DNA from 3 places in the Nocardioides imazamoxiresistens genome. Region 2 is predicted to be linked to each of the others. Evidence: predicted binding sites of a transcription regulator. Region 2 holds the regulator's gene; each other region holds the start of a gene.

Region 1 (6,097 bases), on a different contig from region 2:
GAGGCCCACGAGGGCCTCGTCGAGCCCGTCGAGCATGCCGCCGCGACCCACCTGGTAGGACATCCCGCTGACCTCGGCGCCCGGGACGACCTCGCCGTCCTTCGTGGCGACCAGGTCGATCGTCACGAAGTCGCCGTCGGCGGCCGCGCGCTCGACGTCGGCGAGCGTGCCGAAGCGCTGGCGCAGGTTCTGCACCTGCTCCTCGACGTCCTCGTCGGTCACGGCCAGGTCGTCGACCTTCGCCTCGAGGCCCTCGTAGTCGGGCAGCTCGATCTCCGGCTTCACGTCGACCTCGGCGGTGAACTCGACCGGGTCGTCGCCCGAGCGCTCGGCGACCTCGAGGGCCTCCGGCTGCGCCAGCGGCGTCAGCTCGTTCTCCTCGAGGGCCTCGCGGTAGGCGTTGGTGACGATCTCGTCGAGCGCCTGGGCGACGACCGCCTCGCGGCCGACCTGGCGGTCGATGATCGACGCCGGCACCTTGCCGCGGCGGAAGCCCGGGATGTTGATCTGCTGGGCGATCGTCTTGTACGCCTTGTCGAGGCTCGGCTTGAGCTCCTCGAAGGGCACCTCCACGGTGAGCTTGACCCGGGTCGGGCTCAAGGTCTCGACGGCGCTCTTCACAGGTGGTTCTCCTCGTCATCGGTCGTGCTCGTCGGCCGACGGGCACGGGTGGTGCAGCTGTTCGCTTCCGTCGGGGCGACAGGACTCGAACCTGCGGTCTCCTGCTCCCAAAGCAGGCGCGCTAGCCACTACGCTACGCCCCGCCAAGAGGGCCTCCGAGATCAGCCGCGCACAGGCTCTGACCTGCGTCGACGTCGCTCCTCGACCACACTTGGAGCGGATGACGGGAATCGAACCCGCGTAATCAGTTTGGAAGACTGAGGCTCTACCATTGAGCTACATCCGCGCGCACGCCCGTGCCGCCGGGGCAGACCGACGGCCGACACGCGGGTGTCATCGTGCCACACGGGCCCGCAGGCCCCCCAACTCGCCCGCGCCGACGGCGTACCCGCTCCTCGCGGGCCACCGCGCGTCAGGCGCGGCGCAGCACCAGGACCGCGCGGTCGTCGCCGGGGGTGCCGGTCGCCGCGATCAGCGCGTCCGCGACCCCCCGCAGCGCCGGCTCGACCGCGACGTCGGGCCCCCGGCGCGCGACGCGCCGCTCGAGCTGGTGGGCGGCCACGTCGGCGAGGCGGTCGATGCCCTCGTCGATGTCCAGCCCCGCGACCTCGACGAGCCCGTCGGTGTAGAGGACCAGCGCCTCGCCGGGGCGCAGCTCGCCGCCGTCGGCCGGGTACGCCGCGCCGCCGATCAGGCCGAGCAGCGGCCCGCCCGCGCCGAGCCGTCGGGCGCGGCCGTCGGCGGTCAGTGCGAGCGGCGGCGGGTGGCCGGCGACGTACACGTCGTACTGCCCCGTGCGCAGGTCCAGCGAGAGGTGCACGGCGGTCGCGAACCCCTCCTGCCAGCTCTGGCGGATCAGGAAGTCGTTGACCGCGGGCAGGATCTGCGCCGGCGGCACCGCGCCGAGGAGCCCGCTGAGCGCGCCCGAGAGCTGCAGGGAGCGCGTGCCCGCGCTGACCCCCTTGCCGGAGACGTCGACCAGCACGGCGTCGAGGCGACCCGCCTCCGTGCAGCTGGAGTAGCAGAAGAAGTCGCCGCTGAAGGGCGTGCCGCCCGCGGCGCGGACCGTGGCGTCCAGCTCCCAGCCGTCCGGCAGCGGCGGCGCCTCGCCCTGGGCCTGCAGGCGGTCGCGCAGGTCCACCAGCATGGCCTCGCCCTCGGCCCCACCCACGCCGAGCTGCACGCGTCGCAGCGAGATGCCCAGCACGAAGAGGCCGATGAAGGTGTAGGTGGCGACCGACGCCCACAGCCGCGGGGTGAAGGTCTCCTGCTGGGTCGTCGCGAGGGCCAGCACCGCCAGCGCGAACGTGATGTAGCCGGCGAGCTGGCGGGGTCGCAGGAAGAGCGTCGACACGACCATCGGGATGGTCAGCGTGTTCAGCGGGAAGCGCTCGGGGCGCCACGCGACGAGCAGGCCGAGCACAGTGGTCATGGCGACCAGCGTCACCAGCGCCCGGTTCGTGGTCAGCGAGCGTCGCAGGTCACGCACGGCGCGCCTCCGTGGGGCGACCCCGGCGGCGGAGCGACGGCGCTTCGCCTCGACCACCTCCACGACGCCTCCTCGAGCCCGGTGCGGACAGTCCTCTCACTGTACGCGCCGGGTGGTGTGCGGACGCTGGCATCGCGGGCACCAGAAGAGGGTGCGCTGGACCAGCTCGGCCTTGCGCACCCGCGTGCCGCACACCAGGCACGGCCGGCCGTCGCGCCGGTAGACGTAGACCTCGCCGCCGTGGTCGTCCACCCGCGGCGCGCGGCCCATCGCCTCCGGGGTGTGCTCGGGCCGCACGGTGTCGATCCGTCCCGTCCGCACGCCCTCGGTCATCAGCGCGACCAGGTCGTCCCAGACGGCGTCGAGCCGCCGGGCCGTCAGGCTGGCGCCCGTGCGGTAGGGGTCGAGACGGTGCCGGAAGAGCACCTCCGCCCGGTAGACGTTGCCGACCCCGGCGAGCACGGACTGGTCCATCAGCAGGGCGGCCACCGGGGCGCGGCTGCGGCGCACCCGCTCCCAGGCCGGCGCCGGGTCCGTGCCGGGCCGCAGCGGGTCCGGGCCGAGGCGCGCGACGACGGCGTCGCGCTGCTGGGCGGTCAGCAGGGTGCAGGCGGTCGCGCCGCGGAGGTCGGCGTACGCCGTGGGCCGGCCGTCGCCGGCAGCCGCGAGGCGAAGGCGTACCTGTCCCACGGGCTCGGGCACCTGCGCCACCTCGGCGTGCACGTCGAAGCGGCCGTAGAGGCCGAGGTGGACGTGGACGACCCGCCCGGCCCCGAGCTCGAGGAAGAGGTGCTTGCCGTGGGCGTGCGCCTCCTCGAGCACCGCGCCGTCGAGCGCGGCGGCCTCGGCCTCGAAGCGGCCCTGCGGGCTGGCGAGGGCCAGCCGGCGTCCCGCGAACGCCGCGGTCAGCTCACCGGCGAGCCGGTGCAGGGTGTGCCCCTCGGGCACGGGTCAGGAGGCGTCGTCGGCGCTGCCCGCCCCGGCGTCGTAGCCGGGCAGGGCCGACGCCGGCAGCGGCGGGAGGTCGCGGGTCGTCTCGTAGTCGCCCAGCTGGCCGATGCGGCGCACGTGGCGCTCCTCGCCCGTGAACGGGGTGCGCAGGAAGACCTCGACGAAGCGGGTCATGTCCTCGAGGCTGTGCAGCCGACCGCCGACGGAGATCACGTTGGCGTCGTTGTGCTCCCGCGCGAGCACGGCGGTCTCCTCCGACCACACGAGCGCGCAGCGCACACCGATCACCTTGTTGGCCGCGATCTGCTCGCCGTTGCCCGAGCCGCCGATGACGACGCCGAGGCTGTCGAGGCCCTCGGCCTGCTCGGCGGCGACGCCCTCGGCCGCGCGCAGGCAGAAGACCGGGTAGTCGTCGAGGGCGTCGAAGACGAACGGGCCGTGGTCGACGACCTCGTGGCCCTGGTCGGTGAGCCAGGCGGTCAGGTGGTCCTTGAGCTCGAGGCCGGCGTGGTCGGAACCGAGGTGTACGCGCATGGGCGGCAGTCTCTCAGGCGTGCAGCCGGAGGAACGCCGCGACCTGGCCCATGGTCGGGGCGGCGGCGTCGTAGACCGCGGCGTGCCGCCAGAAGCCGTGCAGCTGGCCGAGCACCCGGGTGCCGACCACGTCGACACCGGCCTCGGCGAGGCGGGCGTACAGCTCCTCGCCCTCGTCGCGCAGCGGGTCGTGCTCGGCGGTCACCACGAGCGTCGGGGGCAGGGTGCCGAGGTGCTCGGAGCGCAGGGGCGCGAGGTCGGGGTGCGCCAGGTCGGCGGGGGTGGCGGCGTACTGCTCCCAGTACCAGGCCGCCTCCCGCGGGTCGAAGCCGTGGGTCTCGGTGCGGTACGACGCCGACGACCCGGTCGGGTCCAGGAACGGGTAGATCAGCGCGACGGCCGCGAAGCGCCCCGGACGGCGCAGCGCGGCGACCAGCGCGAGGTTGGCCCCGGCGCTGTCGCCGTGGGCGTAGAGGGGACCGGCGACGTCCAGCGCAGCCGCGCCGCCGCCCTCCCCCAGCCAGGCCACGACGGTGTCCACGTCGTCGGGGGCCGCCGGGAAGCGGTGCTCCGGCGGGCGGCGGTAGTCCACGCTCAGGACGGCGACGCCCGCGAGGTTCGCGAACGCCCGGACCGCGGCGTCGTGCACCTCGACGTCGTTGAACACGAACCCGCCGCCGTGCAGGTGCACCACGAGCCCGGGTCGCGCACCGGCCGGCCGGTAGAGGCGGCACGGGACCCCGTCCGCGTCGACGTCGCGCACCTCGGCCACCTCCTCCCGCGGCTGCGCGGCGGCGGCGAGGCGCGCGGCCTCCCGGGCGTCGGCGATGTCGTAGGAGGGGTCGAAGACCGGGAGCTCGCCCGCGGCCGCGTCGAGCGCGGCCCGCGCCTGGGGGTGCAGCATGGCGCCAGCGTAGGGCGCGGCGGGGTGTTGCGGCGCCGGGGGCGGCGCGTCGAGCTGCGGGTTGTGCCGCGGGTCGGGGCGTCGAGCTGCGGGGTGTGCCGGGGTTCGGGGCGTCGAGCTGCGGGGTTCGCCGCGGTTCGGGGCGTCGAGTTACGGGTTGTGCCGCGGGGTGGGGTGTCGAGTTGCGGGTTGTGCCGCGGTTCGGGGTGTCGAGTTGCGGGTTCTGCCGGCGGTGCGGGTGGGGGTACGCGCGGGAGGGCGTGCAGGTGTGTTGACCTGCGGAAACGTTCTCCACAGATCGGTCCGCGACCCTGGTCCTCGAACGCACGTTCGGATAGAATCAGGGGTATGGATCGGGGGACCCAGCAGCGCACGAACAGCCCTTCGCGGGCTGCGCTGCTGGACGCTGCGTCCGAGGCGATGCGGGCCCAACGCGCTGCCGAGGCGGGCGCGTTCTTCGCGGCTGCCGACTACGCCGATGCCCACCTCGACGTGCTGCGCGGCGGCTCGCCCAGCAACGCGGTGGTGGGTGACCCGATCGGCCCGTTGGGCATGTGGGTCGACGACGAGGAGTCCCTCGCGGCGGTGCCGGGTGGGGACCGGTGGCTGGCGTACGGCGGACCCGGCGCGCCGTTGGTGTCGGAGTTCGCTGTTCTGGAGCTGGTGACTGCGATGGGTCTGTCGCAGGAGGCGGGTCGTGCGCTGGTGGGTGATGCGGTCGAGGTCCGCCACCGGCTCCCGCAGCTGGCCGGGCGGGTCGCTGCGGGTGGGGTGCAGGTGTGGCGGGCTCGTCGGATCGCGCGGGCGACGCGGACGTTGACGTTCGAGGGGGCTGGGTTTGTAGACCGCAACCTCGCTCATGTGGCGCACTCCATCTCCGGTGCCGGCATCGACCGGCTCGTCGCGGAGGCATCCGCGCGGTTCGACCCCGAGACCACCGAGGCGGATCGGGCGGATGCGGACGCGGGCCGGTTCTTCTCCGTCGACTTCCGCGCCCGCGAGGCGCTGGGGGTGCACGGTCAGGTCGGCGGCACCGTCCCTGTCATGGGTGAGCTGGACCTGGCCGACGCCCGTGATCTCGAGGAGGCCGTCGCCCGTGGTGCCGCCGAGCTGGCCGCACTCGGGTCGGGTGAGTCGCTCGACGTGCGCCGCTCCATCGCGGTCGGTGAGCTGGCCCGCAAGCAGACCGCACTCGACCTCACCGGTGAAGCGGAGGCATCGACGGTGGCAGCGCGTCAGGTGGTGCTGCACGTCCACCTGTCCCAGGCCGCGTTGGCATCGACGTCGATCGGGATCGACCCGCTCACCGGCGGCACCGGGATCGACCTGGCCACCGTCACCGCGCCCGGCATCGGGCTGCGGACCGTGACCGCCGAGCAGGTCCGCGACTGGTGCCGCAGCACCGACACCGGCATCGTCGTGAAACCGGTGATCGACCTCAACGAGCACATCACGACCCCGAGCTACCGGATCCCCGAGCGGCTCGTCGAGCAGGTCCAGCTGCGGCACCCGACGTGTCGGTTCCCGTACTGCAACCGGCCAGCGCGGGCCTCCGACCTCGACCACCGCGTCGAATGGGACGCCGGCGGCCCGACAGC
Region 2 (6,097 bases):
GGGGTAGGCGACCTGCTCGGAGCGGTAGGTGCGCAGGTCGAGCATCGAGATCTGCGCGAGCCGGCCGAACTGCAGCGTGCGGTAGAGCCGCGCCCCGTCACCGAGCGCGGCGGTGCCGTTGAGCCGGACCGGCATCCACTCGTCGTACGCGCGGTGCGCGCGCGACCGGCGTACCGGCCAGGACCCCTCGGTGGACGGCTGGTGGTTCTCGGCGCCGTGGCGGTGCGCGTCGTTGGTGTGCTCGTGGTCGTCCCAGGTCACGATGAACGGGTAGCGGGCGTGCAGGGCCTGCAGGTCGGGGTCCTGCTTGTACTGCGCGTGGCGCTGGCGGTAGTCGGCCAGCGTGACGATCTCCCGCGCCGGCACGTGGGCGCGCACGTCGACGTTGTCCTGCCCGAGCCCGTACTCGCCGGGCGCGTACTCGTACAGGTAGTCACCGAGGTGCAGGATCGCGTCGAGGTCGTCGCGGGCGGCGAGGTGCCGGTACGCGTGGAACCACCCGGCCTGCAGGTTGGCGCACGACACGACCCCGAAGCGGATCCGCTCGGGGGTCGCCGTGCGGGCGGGAGCGGTGCGCGTACGCCCGACCGGGCTCCAGCGGTAGTCGTGCCGGAAGCGGAACCAGTACCACCGGGCCGGCGCCAGGCCGGTCACGTCGATCTTGACCGTGTGGTCCGCCGACGCGCTCGTGTCGACGTGCCCGCGGGCGACGATCGAGGTGAACCGCGCGTCGGTGGCGACCTGGTAGCCCACGCGGACGGCCGGGCCGCGCCCGGAGCCCGGGGTCGCGTCGGGGCTCGGGGTGACGCGCGTCCAGATCACGACGCTGGTGGGCAGCGGGTCGCCCGAGGCGACGCCGTGCTGGAAGTACGCCCCGGCGCCGGTAGTGGCGGCGGCGTCGGCGGGGTCCGGGGACACGGGGTCGGTGGCCACGAGGGCGGCGCCGGTGGCGATGCCGGCGGCGGCGAGGACGCTGCGGCGCGGCAGCGGCGGGAGCGTGGGGCGCTCCTCGGCGGTGGGCGGGATCACGTCCGCTGCAACGAGCGAGACGGGCCGGGGTCTCGGGGCCGACGCACGATGCGGCGGATCGTCGCCCGGACGTCGCCCCTCGTTCACCGACGCGGGACCGCGTCGGGGCGGGGGTCGGGGAGCGACGGCTCAGAAGTAGGAGAGCACGTAGGCGCAGACCAGGCCCACGATGACGAGCAGCGCGACCACCCGGGCCCACAGGGGGATCGAGCTCTCGAACTTCTCGGGCTCGGCGCCCGGGCGGTCCGCGCCGCGCAGCTCCGGCGGGTCGTCCAGGTCGCCCTCGTAGGGCGGGGGACGGTGCGCCGAGGGGTGCTGGCGCCGGGCCTCGAGCTCGGCGGAGCAGCCGTCGAACCAGTCGTCGACCGCTCCCGGGGCGTACACCTGGCTTCGGTGCACGAGGCGGAACGGGCGGGTGTCGAAGGGGCCGGGGTGCAGGCCGGTGCGCCGGCCGCGGCGGATCTCCTCGCACAGCTGCCAGACCTGGCGGTCGACCTCGGCGATCTCGTAGCCGTCGGCAGCCTCCAGCACCGGGAAACGCGGCACGTCGGTCATCCGGGACTCCTCGAGAACGGCTGCGCCGATGCTACGGCGCACGGGGGGACGCGACGCAGCCGGGGAGGCCACGGGGGCCTCCCCGGCTGCGGGGCACGACGGCGGTCGGTCTCAGAGGCGGCGCAGGACCGCGGTGACCTTGCCGAGGATGGTGGCGTGGGTGCCGTCGATGGGCTCGTACGCCGGGTTGTGCGGCAGCAGCCAGACGCGGCCGTCGCGGCGCTGGAACGTCTTGACCGTCGCCTCGCCGTCGATCATGGCCGCCACGATCTCGCCGTTCTCGGCGTTCGGCTGCTGGCGGACCACGACGTAGTCGCCGTCGCAGATGGCCGCCTCGACCATGGAGTCGCCCGAGACCTCGAGGAGGTAGAGCGTGCCGTCGCCGACCAGCGCGTGGGGGAGGGGGAACACGTCCTCGACCCGCTCCTCGGCCAGGATCGGGCCACCGGCCGCGATGCGACCGACCACCGGCACGTACGTCGCCGCCGGGCGGGCGTCGCCGATCCCCGTCTCGTCCACGTCGCTCTCGTCGGGCGCCACGACGGCGGCGTCCGGCTCGGACCCGGCCGCCGTGACGACCTGGATCGCGCGCGGGCGGTTGGGGTCGCGGCGCAGGTAGCCCTTCTCCTCCAGCGTCTTGAGCTGGTAGGCGACGGACGAGGAGCTGGTCAGCCCGACCTCCTCGCCGATCTCGCGCATGCTCGGGGGATAGCCGTGCTTCTCCAGCGCGTCGGTGATCACGGCGAGCACCTTCGCCTGGCGCGGGGTCAGTCGCGCCTGGCCGACGCCCGGCTCGGGCACGGACGCGACGTCGGCGACGTCCTTCGAGCCGCGGCTGGGCTTTCGTGTGCTGGCCATGGTGTGCCTTCCTCCCGCGCTGCAGCGCGTCGTGACGGTGCCGGACGTGTGGAGGGGACGCTAGCGGCATCCGAGGTCGACCTTCAAACACCTGTTCGATGCGGCGTGTCGAGGGTGTCGCGGGGCCGACGGTCGGGCCGCTCGAAGAATTGTTCGAACAGGACCTTGATTTCGTTCGAACACCTGCTCTAATCTCGCTCATGTGTTCGATCGAACGTGTGATCGACAGCGGGGCCGGCGCAGTCGCCGGAGCCGAACTGTCGGTGGCCGTCGGTAGACAACAGCTCGTCACGACCGAACTCTTCCCCTGGAGGTCACCATGAGCACGTCCCTCGCCGCTCCCGCCCTCGGCCGCACCGCTGCGACGCCGCGCCCGCACCACGGCTCCGTGCGCCTGACGCGCCGCGGCCGGATGGTCGTGGTCGCGCTCGGCCTCGGCCTGATGCTGCTCCTGGGCGTGCTGCTGACGACGACCTCCGCCGCGACGGACGAGGCCGTGCCGAGCACGACCGAGACCATCCGCGTCGGTTCGGGCGACACCCTGTGGGACATCGCCTCCGAGCGCTCCGGTGACGCCGGGGTGCAGGAGGTCATCGACGACATCCGCGCGCTGAACGCGATGGACACGGCCGAGCTGCAGGCGGGCCAGCTGCTCGTCGTGCCGGCCGAGGGCTGAGCCCTCCACGAACCCCGACAGGTCGCCTCGACCCCGACCTGTCGGTCAACCGGGGAAGAACAGGGGCGGGACCGCGACGGCGGTCCCGCCCCTCCTGCGTTCAGTCGGTGAGGACGGGCGTGGCCTCGATGACCTCGAGGTCGACGGAGGGGCTCGTCATGTCGACGGTGCCGGCGACGTCCGCCCACGGGCCACCGTCGACGCGGTAGCGCGCGCCCCACGTGACGGTCACGGAGGTCGCGACCGTGCCGGTGGACTCGTAGGCGTGCGTGACGAGCAGGTCCGGGTACGCCGCGCCCGGCGTCGTCGTCGAGCGCACGGTGCCGTCGCCGAACGACCAGGTGTAGCTCGCGGGGGAGATGTCGAGGTCGACCTGGCTGCCGAGCAGCGTGACGCTCGTGGTGAACGGCTCGGCGACCGTGTAGAAGTTCGTGTCCAGGTTGACCAGCGTGCGTGCGTCGGGCGGTTGGATGGTCAGCGTCGCTTCGGGGAGCGGGACGTCCTGGAAGGCCGTCAGGACGATCGCGTCGGTGATCGCGGCCGTGGCGGGCGCCGTGCACTGCGACTCGGGCATGTTCGTGCCGACGAGGATCGAGGCCGCGTTGTTGGTCGCGGTCTCGGCGTCCGCGCACGGAACGTCGACCTGGCAGATCGGGATGATTGCGGGCACCGTGCACGTCGCGCCGTCGAGTCGCGCGTACGCCGCGGCGGCGAGCTCCTCCGGGGTCGGCGCCCGCCCACTCTCGCTGCCGATGCCGCGTCCGTTCGCAATGCGCTCGGTTCGCTCGATGGATGCGTTGAAGCCAGATGCGCCAGGATCAACCGTCGAATCACCGGGGTCTAACCCCTGTAGTGCTGCCGCAGCGGAGAGCGCGAGGGTCAGTAGGCGTAACTGAGCATCCATGCGATCTGCCACCCCGCTTCTGGTGTGAAGTCGAGTCCCAGCTCGGTCCAGCCGTACGGGTCAGGCGTAGAGCCGCTTATTGAGACGTCCGAGGTGACTACTGTCGCTACCGCCTGCGGATCCTCGGGCGCCGCGTCTCTAGGGGAGGCATCGCTCAGCGACCAGGTCCCGGATCCGGATGAATCGTCGCCAGCCGTCTCCTCGATCTCACCGATCGCCGCCTCGCATACCTCACACGATGGTGCATAGAAACGGCGGGCCGGCCCGCCGTCCCCCGTTGCGATCGCGTAGTTCACCAGCTCGACCCAGTGCTCCACGAACGCGACGGCGGCTGCGTCGTCGTCGCCCTGCGCCTCGGGCGGCAGCTCCGGCACCGGCTCGGCCGCCTCGGTCCCGTCCCCGCCCGCCTCGTCGGTAGCGGTCGAGGTCGACTCCGGTGGCGGATCGGCGGCCGCGTCGTCGTCGTCGCTGCAGCCGACCAGGCCGGCCGTCAGCACGATGGCGACGCCGGCGGCGCTCGCGCGCCGGACGCCGCGGGTCCGTCGTGGGTGCATGGATCCTCCCGAGTGCAGCCGGCGCGCCCGATCGCGACGGCGTACCCACGGGAATCTAGGCGAGCCGCGACCGAGGTTCCAGGCCCCTGGCGCGATCTGTGGAGAGGCGCGCTCAGCCGGCGCGGCGCTTGCCGCCGGCGGGCCGGGGCGGGGCGTCGTCGGCCGGGCCGTCGCGCGTGACGTTCAGCAGGCGCAGCACGGCGGCGCCGAGGAGGAGCCCGATGAAGAGGCAGGCGATCGCGCCGAGGGTGGCCAGCGCCAGGAACAGCCAGGCGATGCCCTCGCCGCGACGGGCGGTCGCGCCGAAGTCCACGGCCAGCCAGGCGAGGTAGCCCCACGCCACGACGGTGACGGTGATGGCGAGGGCGTGCAGGGCGATCCGGCCGCGCGGGCTCGGCCCGCCTCCGGCGTGCCTCGTCCCTGCCCTCCTGCCCGCTGCCACCCCCTCATTGTGTCTCATCGCCCCAGTGCGTGTGAGGGCTTCGGGAGGCTCTGACCTGCGCGTACGCGGGCTGCTCGGCGCCGACACGCGGAGTCGTGCCGAAGCAGTTGCACGAGTTGTGCGGCGGGCGTACGGTTACCCCCACATCTAGTACTTACACGGATGTAGTTATCCACATCTAGTCCCCAGGACGGGTGTCGGATACCCACAGGAACACCCCGCTCCATCCACAGCAGGACCCCTTTTCATCCACATCCAGCCCCTCGGGAGGAGACCGCCGTGCACTGCCCGTTCTGCCGGAACAGCGACACGAAGGTGCTCGACTCGAGGGTCGCGGAGGACGGCGGCTCGATCCGTCGACGCCGTGCGTGCCTGGGGTGCGAGCAGCGGTTCACCACGGTGGAGCAGATGCAGCTGACGGTCCTGAAGCGCTCCGGCGCGACGGAGCCGTTCAACCGCGAGAAGGCGGTCGCCGGCGCGCGCAAGGCGTGCAAGGGGCGGCCGGTGACGCAGGACCAGCTCGCGTGCCTCGGCCAGCAGGTCGAGGACGCGCTGCGTGCCCTCGGGTCCGCCGAGATCCCCGCCCACCAGGTCGGCCTGGCCATCCTCACGCCGCTGCGCGAGCTCGACGAGGTCGCGTACCTCCGGTTCGCCAGCGTCTACCGCTCGTTCGAGTCCGCCGCCGACTTCGAGGCCGAGATCGCGCTCCTGCGTCTCGACCGCGAGGCCGCCGCCCTGGCTGCCGGCCCCGGGTCGCACGCCGCGTGCGGAGGGACTGTCGGTGGGTCCGGCAAAGATGCCGAACGGGCGACGTCAGCCACCACCGGCTGACCCCAGAACCGCCCGGCACGTCGTGGGGAAGCGACGTGCCGGGCGAACCACCCTTCCCCGTCAGGGCCGTCTCGCGCCGGTCTCGATCACCCAGAAGAAGCACACGCAGCAGGAACACCCGTCGTCGCGGGTCGGTTGAGTCAGAGAGGACCTCTGGCGCTGCCACGGCGACGACGGCGACGAAGACGCACACACGCAGCAACCGACAATGAGGAGATTCCATGACGGAGACGGTGAGCGGCCCGGGC
Region 3 (6,097 bases), on a different contig from region 2:
ACCTGCGCAACGACGGCTCGGGGCTGGCGATCAGCATGTATCCCGACTTCCCGGAGGCCGACCTGCCGGCGATGGCCGAGCGGATCGCCCTGCTCGATCTGCCCATGCCGGCATGGATCGAGATCTTTCAGTTCCCGGACCGCGAGCCGGACCCATCCGTCGCGTTCTGGTTCCACGACGAGACGCGTCCGTTCGACGGTCGCTAGGCAGACGGTCCGGACGGACGCGCCCAGCAGGTCAAGGCAGGGCGACCGTGCCGGTGGGTGTGACGATGTAGCGGCGGCCGTGGGGGCTGGTCCAGATGAAGCCGTCGGGTGGTTCGTCGGGGCGGGTGGGTCGGTAGCGCCAGCGGCGGTCGTGTTCGCGGTGGGCTGTGCCGGGCGGGTCGCTGCTGAGCGGTGAGGGGTGCGTCTTGGCGCGGTGGTGGAGCCGGCAGAGCGGGACGAGGTTGTCGCTGGCTGTCCGACCGCCGGCGTGCCATTCGACGCGGTGGTCGAGGTCGGAGGCCCGCGCTAGCCGGTTGCAGAACGGGAACCGACACGTCGGATAGCGGAGCTGGACCTGCTCGACGAGCCGCTCGGGGATCCGATAGCTCGGCGTCGCGATGCGCTCGTCGAGGTCGATCACCGGCTTGACCACCACCTGGGTGCTGTCGGTGCGGCACCAGTCGCGGACCTGCTCCGCGGTCACCGTCCGCAGCCCGACGCCCGGAGCGGTGACGGTCGCGAGGTCGATGCCGGTGCCGCCGGTCAGCGGGTCGATCCCGACCGACGACGACTCCAACGCGGCCTGCGACAGGTGGACGTGCAGCACCACCTGACGCGCCGCCACCGATGAGGCCTCCGCACGGTCGTCTGTGCCGGTGAGGTCGAGTGCGGTCTGCTTGCGGGCCAACTCACCGACCGCGATCGCCCGTCGGACGTCGAGCGACTCACCCGACCCCAACGCAGCCAGTTCAGCGGCACCACGGGCGACGACCTCCTCGAGATCACGCGCGTCGGCCAGGTCCAGCTCACCGGACACGGCGACCGTGCCGCCGACCTGACCGTGCACCCCCAGCGCCTCACGGGCACGGAAGTCGATCGTGAAGAACCGGCCCGCGTCCGCGGCCGCCCGGTCGGCTTCGGTGGTCTCGGGGTCGAACCGCGCGGATGCCTCAGCGACGAGCCGGTCGATCCCCGCCCCCGAGATGGAGTGCGCGACGTGGGCGATGTTGCGGTCCACGAACCCCGCACCCTCGAACGTCAACGTCCGCGTCGCGCGGGCGATCCGCCGGGCGCGCCACACCTGCACCCCACCCGCGGCGACCCGGGCCGCGATCAGCGGGAGGCGGTGTCGGACCTCGACCGCGTCACCGACCAGCGCACGACCCGCCTCTTGGCTGAGGCCCATCGCGGTGACCAGTTCCAGGACCGCGAACTCCGACACGAGCGGGGCGCCGGGTCCGCCGTACGCCAGCCACCGGTCACCACCCGGCACCGCCGCGAGGGACTCCTCGTCGTCGACCCACATGCCCAAAGGGCCGATCGGGTCACCCACCGTCGACGTCCCGCACTCAGCATCCAGATGGGCATCGGCGTAGTCGGCAGCCGCGAAGAACGCGCCCGCCTCAGCAGCGCGCTGGGCCCGCATCGCATCGGACGCAGCATCCAGGAGCGCAGCCCGCGACGGGCTGTCCGTGTGGTGCTGGGTCCCCTGGTCCATACCCCAAATTCTACTCGAACGTGCGTTCGCTAACCAGGGTCGCGGACCCATCTGTGGAGGACGTCTCCGCAGGTCAGGCCACGTGACCGCCCTCCCGCGCGTACCCCCACCCGCACCGCGGCAGAACCCGCAACTCGACGCCCCGAACCGTGCCACTCGTGCCAGCTCGGCAAGCAACCGGCGCGGTACGAACAGCCGCGACCTGAGTCCGCGTGCTCACCCCCGGCTGCGCCCCGATGCGCGAGGATCGCGACCGTGCGTCACCACCTCGCGCGCGGCTGCACCGCGCTGGCCCTCGCCGCGATCGCCTGGCTGGCGACCGCCGCCTGGTTCTCGCTGGACGGGTACCCCTGGCCCGAGGGCTCCGCGCTCGCGTCCGACGGCACGACGCACCGCCTGGACGTCGCGGCGGGCGCCGAGCTGGACCTCTGGAGCGACGAGGCGACGGCCGCGCCGCGGTGCACGGCGACCGACGCGGCCACGGGTGCCGACCTCCCGATCACCGAGACCGACGACCCGGCGTCCCGGTCCGCCGGCGTCGGCGCCATCGGCGCCTGGACCGCGAGCCAGCGGGTCGAGGCGGGCAACGGGGCCCTCGACCTCACCTGCGACAGCAGGGAGGGCCCGGGGCAGCGCGTGCGGGTCGCGCCCGCGCCGACCCCGCTGTCCGTCCTCGACCCCGCGCCCCGACGGCGTGGTCGGCGGGCGCCGCGCTCCTGCTGCTCACGGTCGGTCTCTTCGTGGCCTGCACGATCGCCTTCGGACGACGCGAGCAGCGGCGGCCCGCGCCCCCACGCTGACCGCGCCGGCGCTACCGCTCCGCCAGGTACGCCTCGGCGGCGGCGTTCCAGCGCTGGTCGAGCCCCTCCCACGTCTCGCCGCGACCTCCGACGACGGCCGACAGGAAGGTCCGGTCGGTGGTGGCGTCGAAGCGCGTCCCCGGCGGCAGCTGTGCCACCAGGTCGAGGAACGGCTCGACGCTCGGCAGGACCACGTCCCCGTGCCGGTCGAGGTCGAGGTCCTCGGCCGAGTCGACCCCGGGCACCACCAGCACGGCCCCGGTCGCGATCTCCCCGCGCCGGGCCGGGTCGGCCGGGCGGAGACCCGGCGCCGGCCCCACGTGCAGCGACACGTCCACGACCAGGTCGTCGGCCGCCTGCAGCGCCGCCAGCTCCGACCAGACGGCCCGCAGCTCGGTCGTCACGCCCTCGTCGGTGCGCAGGACGGGGACCGCCTCGGCCGAGTACGCCACCTCCCACCGCTCCACGGCCGACAGGTCGGGATGCTGGGCCACCTCGTCCAGGAACGCCGTCACCGCCGCCGGGTCGCGCGCGGAGTCCAGCGCCACCGCGAGCTGACCGAAGCGGTCCACCGCGACGTGGCCGCCCTCGCCGAGGACGGCGTCGAGGGCGCTGGTCGCCCGCTCCGCGTCGCCGATCCGTTCGCGCAGGCCGGGGACGGGCTCGCTGACGTCGCCGGAGTAGCGCAGCAGCGGGCGGGCGGCGCCGGCGCTCTCCCGCCAGACGGTGATCTCCTTCGCCCCGACCCACTCCCCCTCGGCGAACGCGCGGTCGACGACGTCGACGATCTGGCCCGCCGAGGCGTCGTCGGCCATCGCGATCGCGTAGCGGAAGTAGAACGGGCCCACGGCCGGGTCCTCCTCGCTCCACCGCTCGACCTCGACGTCGACCACCCCGGGCATCGTCTCGACATCGGTCCACGGCGTCCCGCCCGCCGCGTCCTCCGCCGTCGCGCCGAGCAACCCCGCTCGCGCCGCGACGAGGAGGGCGCCCAGCAGCACCACCGGGAACAGCACGAGCAGGAGACGTCGGGGCGACACGGGCGCGACCCTGCCCAGCGGCGCCGGGGCGTACGCCTGGCACCCGGAATCCGCGGCACGCCACCGCGCCGAGGGTCGGCGGATCGGGGCCTCAGAGGCTGCGGCCAGCCCACGCCCAGGCGTACGTGCCGTCGTCGCTGGCCGTACCGGCCTCGCCGAGGCCGAGGGGTCGGAACGTGTCGACCATGACGGCCGACTCGTCGAAGGTCTCGGCCCCCAGGGAGGCCTCGATCGCCGCGGGCTGCGGGCCGTGCGCGTGCCCGCCCGGGTGCAGCGAGATCGAGCCGATCCCGATCCCGGTGCCCTTGCGGGCCTCGTAGTCGCCGCCCACGTAGAACATGACCTCGTCGGAGTCGACGTTGGAGTGGTAGTACGGCACGGGGACCGCGAGCGGGTGGTAGTCGACCTTGCGCGGCAGGAAGTTGCAGATCACGAAGTTGTGACCCTCGAAGACCTGGTGCACCGGCGGCGGCTGGTGGATCTTGCCGGTGATCGGCATGTAGTCCTCGATGTTGAACGTGTACGGGTAGAGGCACCCGTCCCAGCCCACGACGTCGAACGGGTGGGTGTCGTACACGAAGCGCGTGCCGACGATGCCGCCCGGGCCGTCGCCGCGGTGCTTGACCAGCACCTCGACGTCGGTGCCCTCGGCGAGCAGCACGTCGTCGGGCCCGTGCAGGTCGCGCTCGCAGAACGGTGCGTGCTCGAGCAGCTGCCCGTAGCGCGAGAGGTAGCGCTTCGGCGGTGCGACGTGACTGTTGGCCTCGACCGGGTAGAGGCGGCTGGGCCCGTCGGTCGTGTCGGGCACCCAGCGGTGCGTGGTGGCCCGCGGCACGATCACGTAGTCGCCGGTGCGGTACGACAGCGTGCCGAACACGGTCTCCACCACGCCGGCGCCGGACTCGACGTAGACGCACTCGTCGCCGGTCGCGTTGCGGTAGTAGGGCGAGACCGCGCCCGCGACGACGTACGAGATGCGGACGTCGGCGTTGCCGAGCACGAGCCGCCGCCCCGTCACCGCGTCGATCGCGCCCGCCGCCTGCGCGTCGAACAGGTCGTGGAGCCGCAGGTGACGAGGCTTGAGGGGGTGGTTGGCCACGGTCGACTGGTCGCCGAGCTCCCAGATCTCGCTGGCCACGATGGCCGAGGGCACTCCGCGGTGGTAGAGCAGCGACGAGTCGGACGAGAAGCCCTCCTCCCCCATCAGCTCCTCGTAGTACAGCCGCCCCTGGTCGTCGCGGAACTGCGTGTGCCGCTTCTGGGGGACCGAGCCCACCTGTCGGTAGTACGCCACCGGGTTCCCTTCGTTAGTTCGATATCAGAACATGTGCGTTCTCATTTAGAAGATAGTGGGTTAGTCTCCAGGACGTGTCAATCCCCGTGCCGACCGCCCCCGTGCCCGCGGCGTTCCGAGACCTCGTCGACGACGCGGCCGTGTTCCCGCCCGGCGAGGCGCCCCTGCCGTCCGCCGTGACCGCGCACGCCGCGCACCTGCGCGCCCCCCACGCTCCGCTCGTCGGACCCTTCGTGGTCGGCGCCCCGGCGCTCCCGGAGGTCGCCCGCCTCGTGGACACCGAGACCTACTCCCACGCCCCGATGCGCGTGAGTGTCGTCGTCGCGTCGCCCGACGCCGTCCCCGACGCGGTGGGCGCGGTGCAGTCCGCCGACGGGCTGGACCTCGCGGCGCTCGAGGTCAAGCTGCCGCCGGCCGCCCGGCCCTTCCCTGCCACCGTGCCGACCATCGCCGCCGCCGCGCCGCGGGGCGTGCTCGTCTACGTCGAGATGCCCCGCCCCGGCGACCCCGCCTGGACGCCCACGGCCGACGCCGTCGCCCGGCACGGCCTGCGGATGAAGTTCCGCACCGGCGGCGTCCGCGCGGACCTCTTCCCCTCCGAGTGGGAGGTCGCCACCTGGATCGAGGGGGCGGTCTCCCGGGGCGTCGCCTTCAAGTGCACCGCCGGTCTGCACAACGCCGTGCGCCACACCGACCCCCGCACCGGGTTCGAGCACCACGGCTACCTGAACGTCCTGCTCGCGACGCTGCTGGCCACCGACGGCGCGCCGCTCGACGCCACCTGGGAGGCGGTGGCCGAGCGGCGGCCCGACCGTGTCGCCGCAGCGGTCGGCGACGCCTCCCCCGACGCGCTCGCCCGCGCGCGCCGCTCCTTCGCCTCCTACGGCTCGTGCTCCGTGACGGAGCCGTACGACGACCTGGTGGCCCTCGGCCTGCTCGAGCGGCCGACCGCCCCCGAGACCCCGACCGACGAGGAGACCCCGTGAACGCCGCCACCCCCGCCACCCCCGGCGCCACCCCCGACCCGGGAACCGTCACCTGGGTGCCCGGCGCGGCAGGGAGCCTGCACGACGTCGACAACCTGCCGTACGGCGTGTTCGATCTGCCGGGCGACGACGCCCCGGCGCGGGTGGGCGTCCGGATCGGGGACCACGTGCTCGACCTGGCTGCCGCCGCCCAGGCGCTGGCGCCCGCGTACGGGCCGCTGCTCGACACACCCCGCCTCAACGACCTGATGGCCGCGGGACACACCACCTGGA

Evidence for each region. The regulator LexA, encoded in region 2, represses DNA repair genes until DNA is damaged. The targets are predictions, from matches to a motif close to TCGAACANNTGTTCGA.
Region 1: a site for LexA is predicted at 4,818-4,833, ahead of RDV89_RS02340 (HNH endonuclease signature motif containing protein). Genes of this name have one in related genera too.
Region 3: a site for LexA is predicted at 1,719-1,734, ahead of RDV89_RS07590 (HNH endonuclease signature motif containing protein). Genes of this name have one in related genera too.

The regions. Positions count from the first base shown of each region.
Region 1 covers NZ_JAVYII010000001.1:491,431-497,527, forward strand. Annotated here, with positions in the region: gene tig (trigger factor) at 1-621, opposite strand, end outside; tRNA gene RDV89_RS02310 (tRNA-Pro) at 692-764, opposite strand; tRNA gene RDV89_RS02315 (tRNA-Gly) at 834-907, opposite strand; gene RDV89_RS02320 (PP2C family protein-serine/threonine phosphatase) at 1,034-2,110, opposite strand; gene RDV89_RS02325 (Fpg/Nei family DNA glycosylase) at 2,207-3,058, opposite strand; gene RDV89_RS02330 (ribose-5-phosphate isomerase) at 3,062-3,595, opposite strand; gene RDV89_RS02335 (alpha/beta hydrolase) at 3,609-4,499, opposite strand; gene RDV89_RS02340 (HNH endonuclease signature motif containing protein) at 4,848-6,097, shown strand, end outside.
Region 2 covers NZ_JAVYII010000004.1:439,624-445,720, forward strand. Annotated here, with positions in the region: gene RDV89_RS11395 (alkaline phosphatase D family protein) at 1-1,029, opposite strand, end outside; gene RDV89_RS11400 (hypothetical protein) at 1,159-1,584, opposite strand; gene lexA (transcriptional repressor LexA) at 1,696-2,442, opposite strand; gene RDV89_RS11410 (LysM peptidoglycan-binding domain-containing protein) at 2,762-3,118, shown strand; gene RDV89_RS11415 (PKD domain-containing protein) at 3,219-3,788, opposite strand; gene RDV89_RS11420 (DUF6318 family protein) at 3,998-4,576, opposite strand; gene RDV89_RS11425 (hypothetical protein) at 4,689-5,018, opposite strand; gene nrdR (transcriptional regulator NrdR) at 5,298-5,849, shown strand; gene RDV89_RS11435 (vitamin B12-dependent ribonucleotide reductase) at 6,071-6,097, shown strand, end outside.
Region 3 covers NZ_JAVYII010000003.1:136,842-142,938, forward strand. Annotated here, with positions in the region: gene RDV89_RS07585 (hypothetical protein) at 1-206, shown strand, start outside; gene RDV89_RS07590 (HNH endonuclease signature motif containing protein) at 238-1,704, opposite strand; gene RDV89_RS07595 (hypothetical protein) at 2,516-3,544, opposite strand; gene RDV89_RS07600 (homogentisate 1,2-dioxygenase) at 3,636-4,838, opposite strand; gene RDV89_RS07605 (hypothetical protein) at 4,913-5,824, shown strand; gene fahA (fumarylacetoacetase) at 5,821-6,097, shown strand, end outside.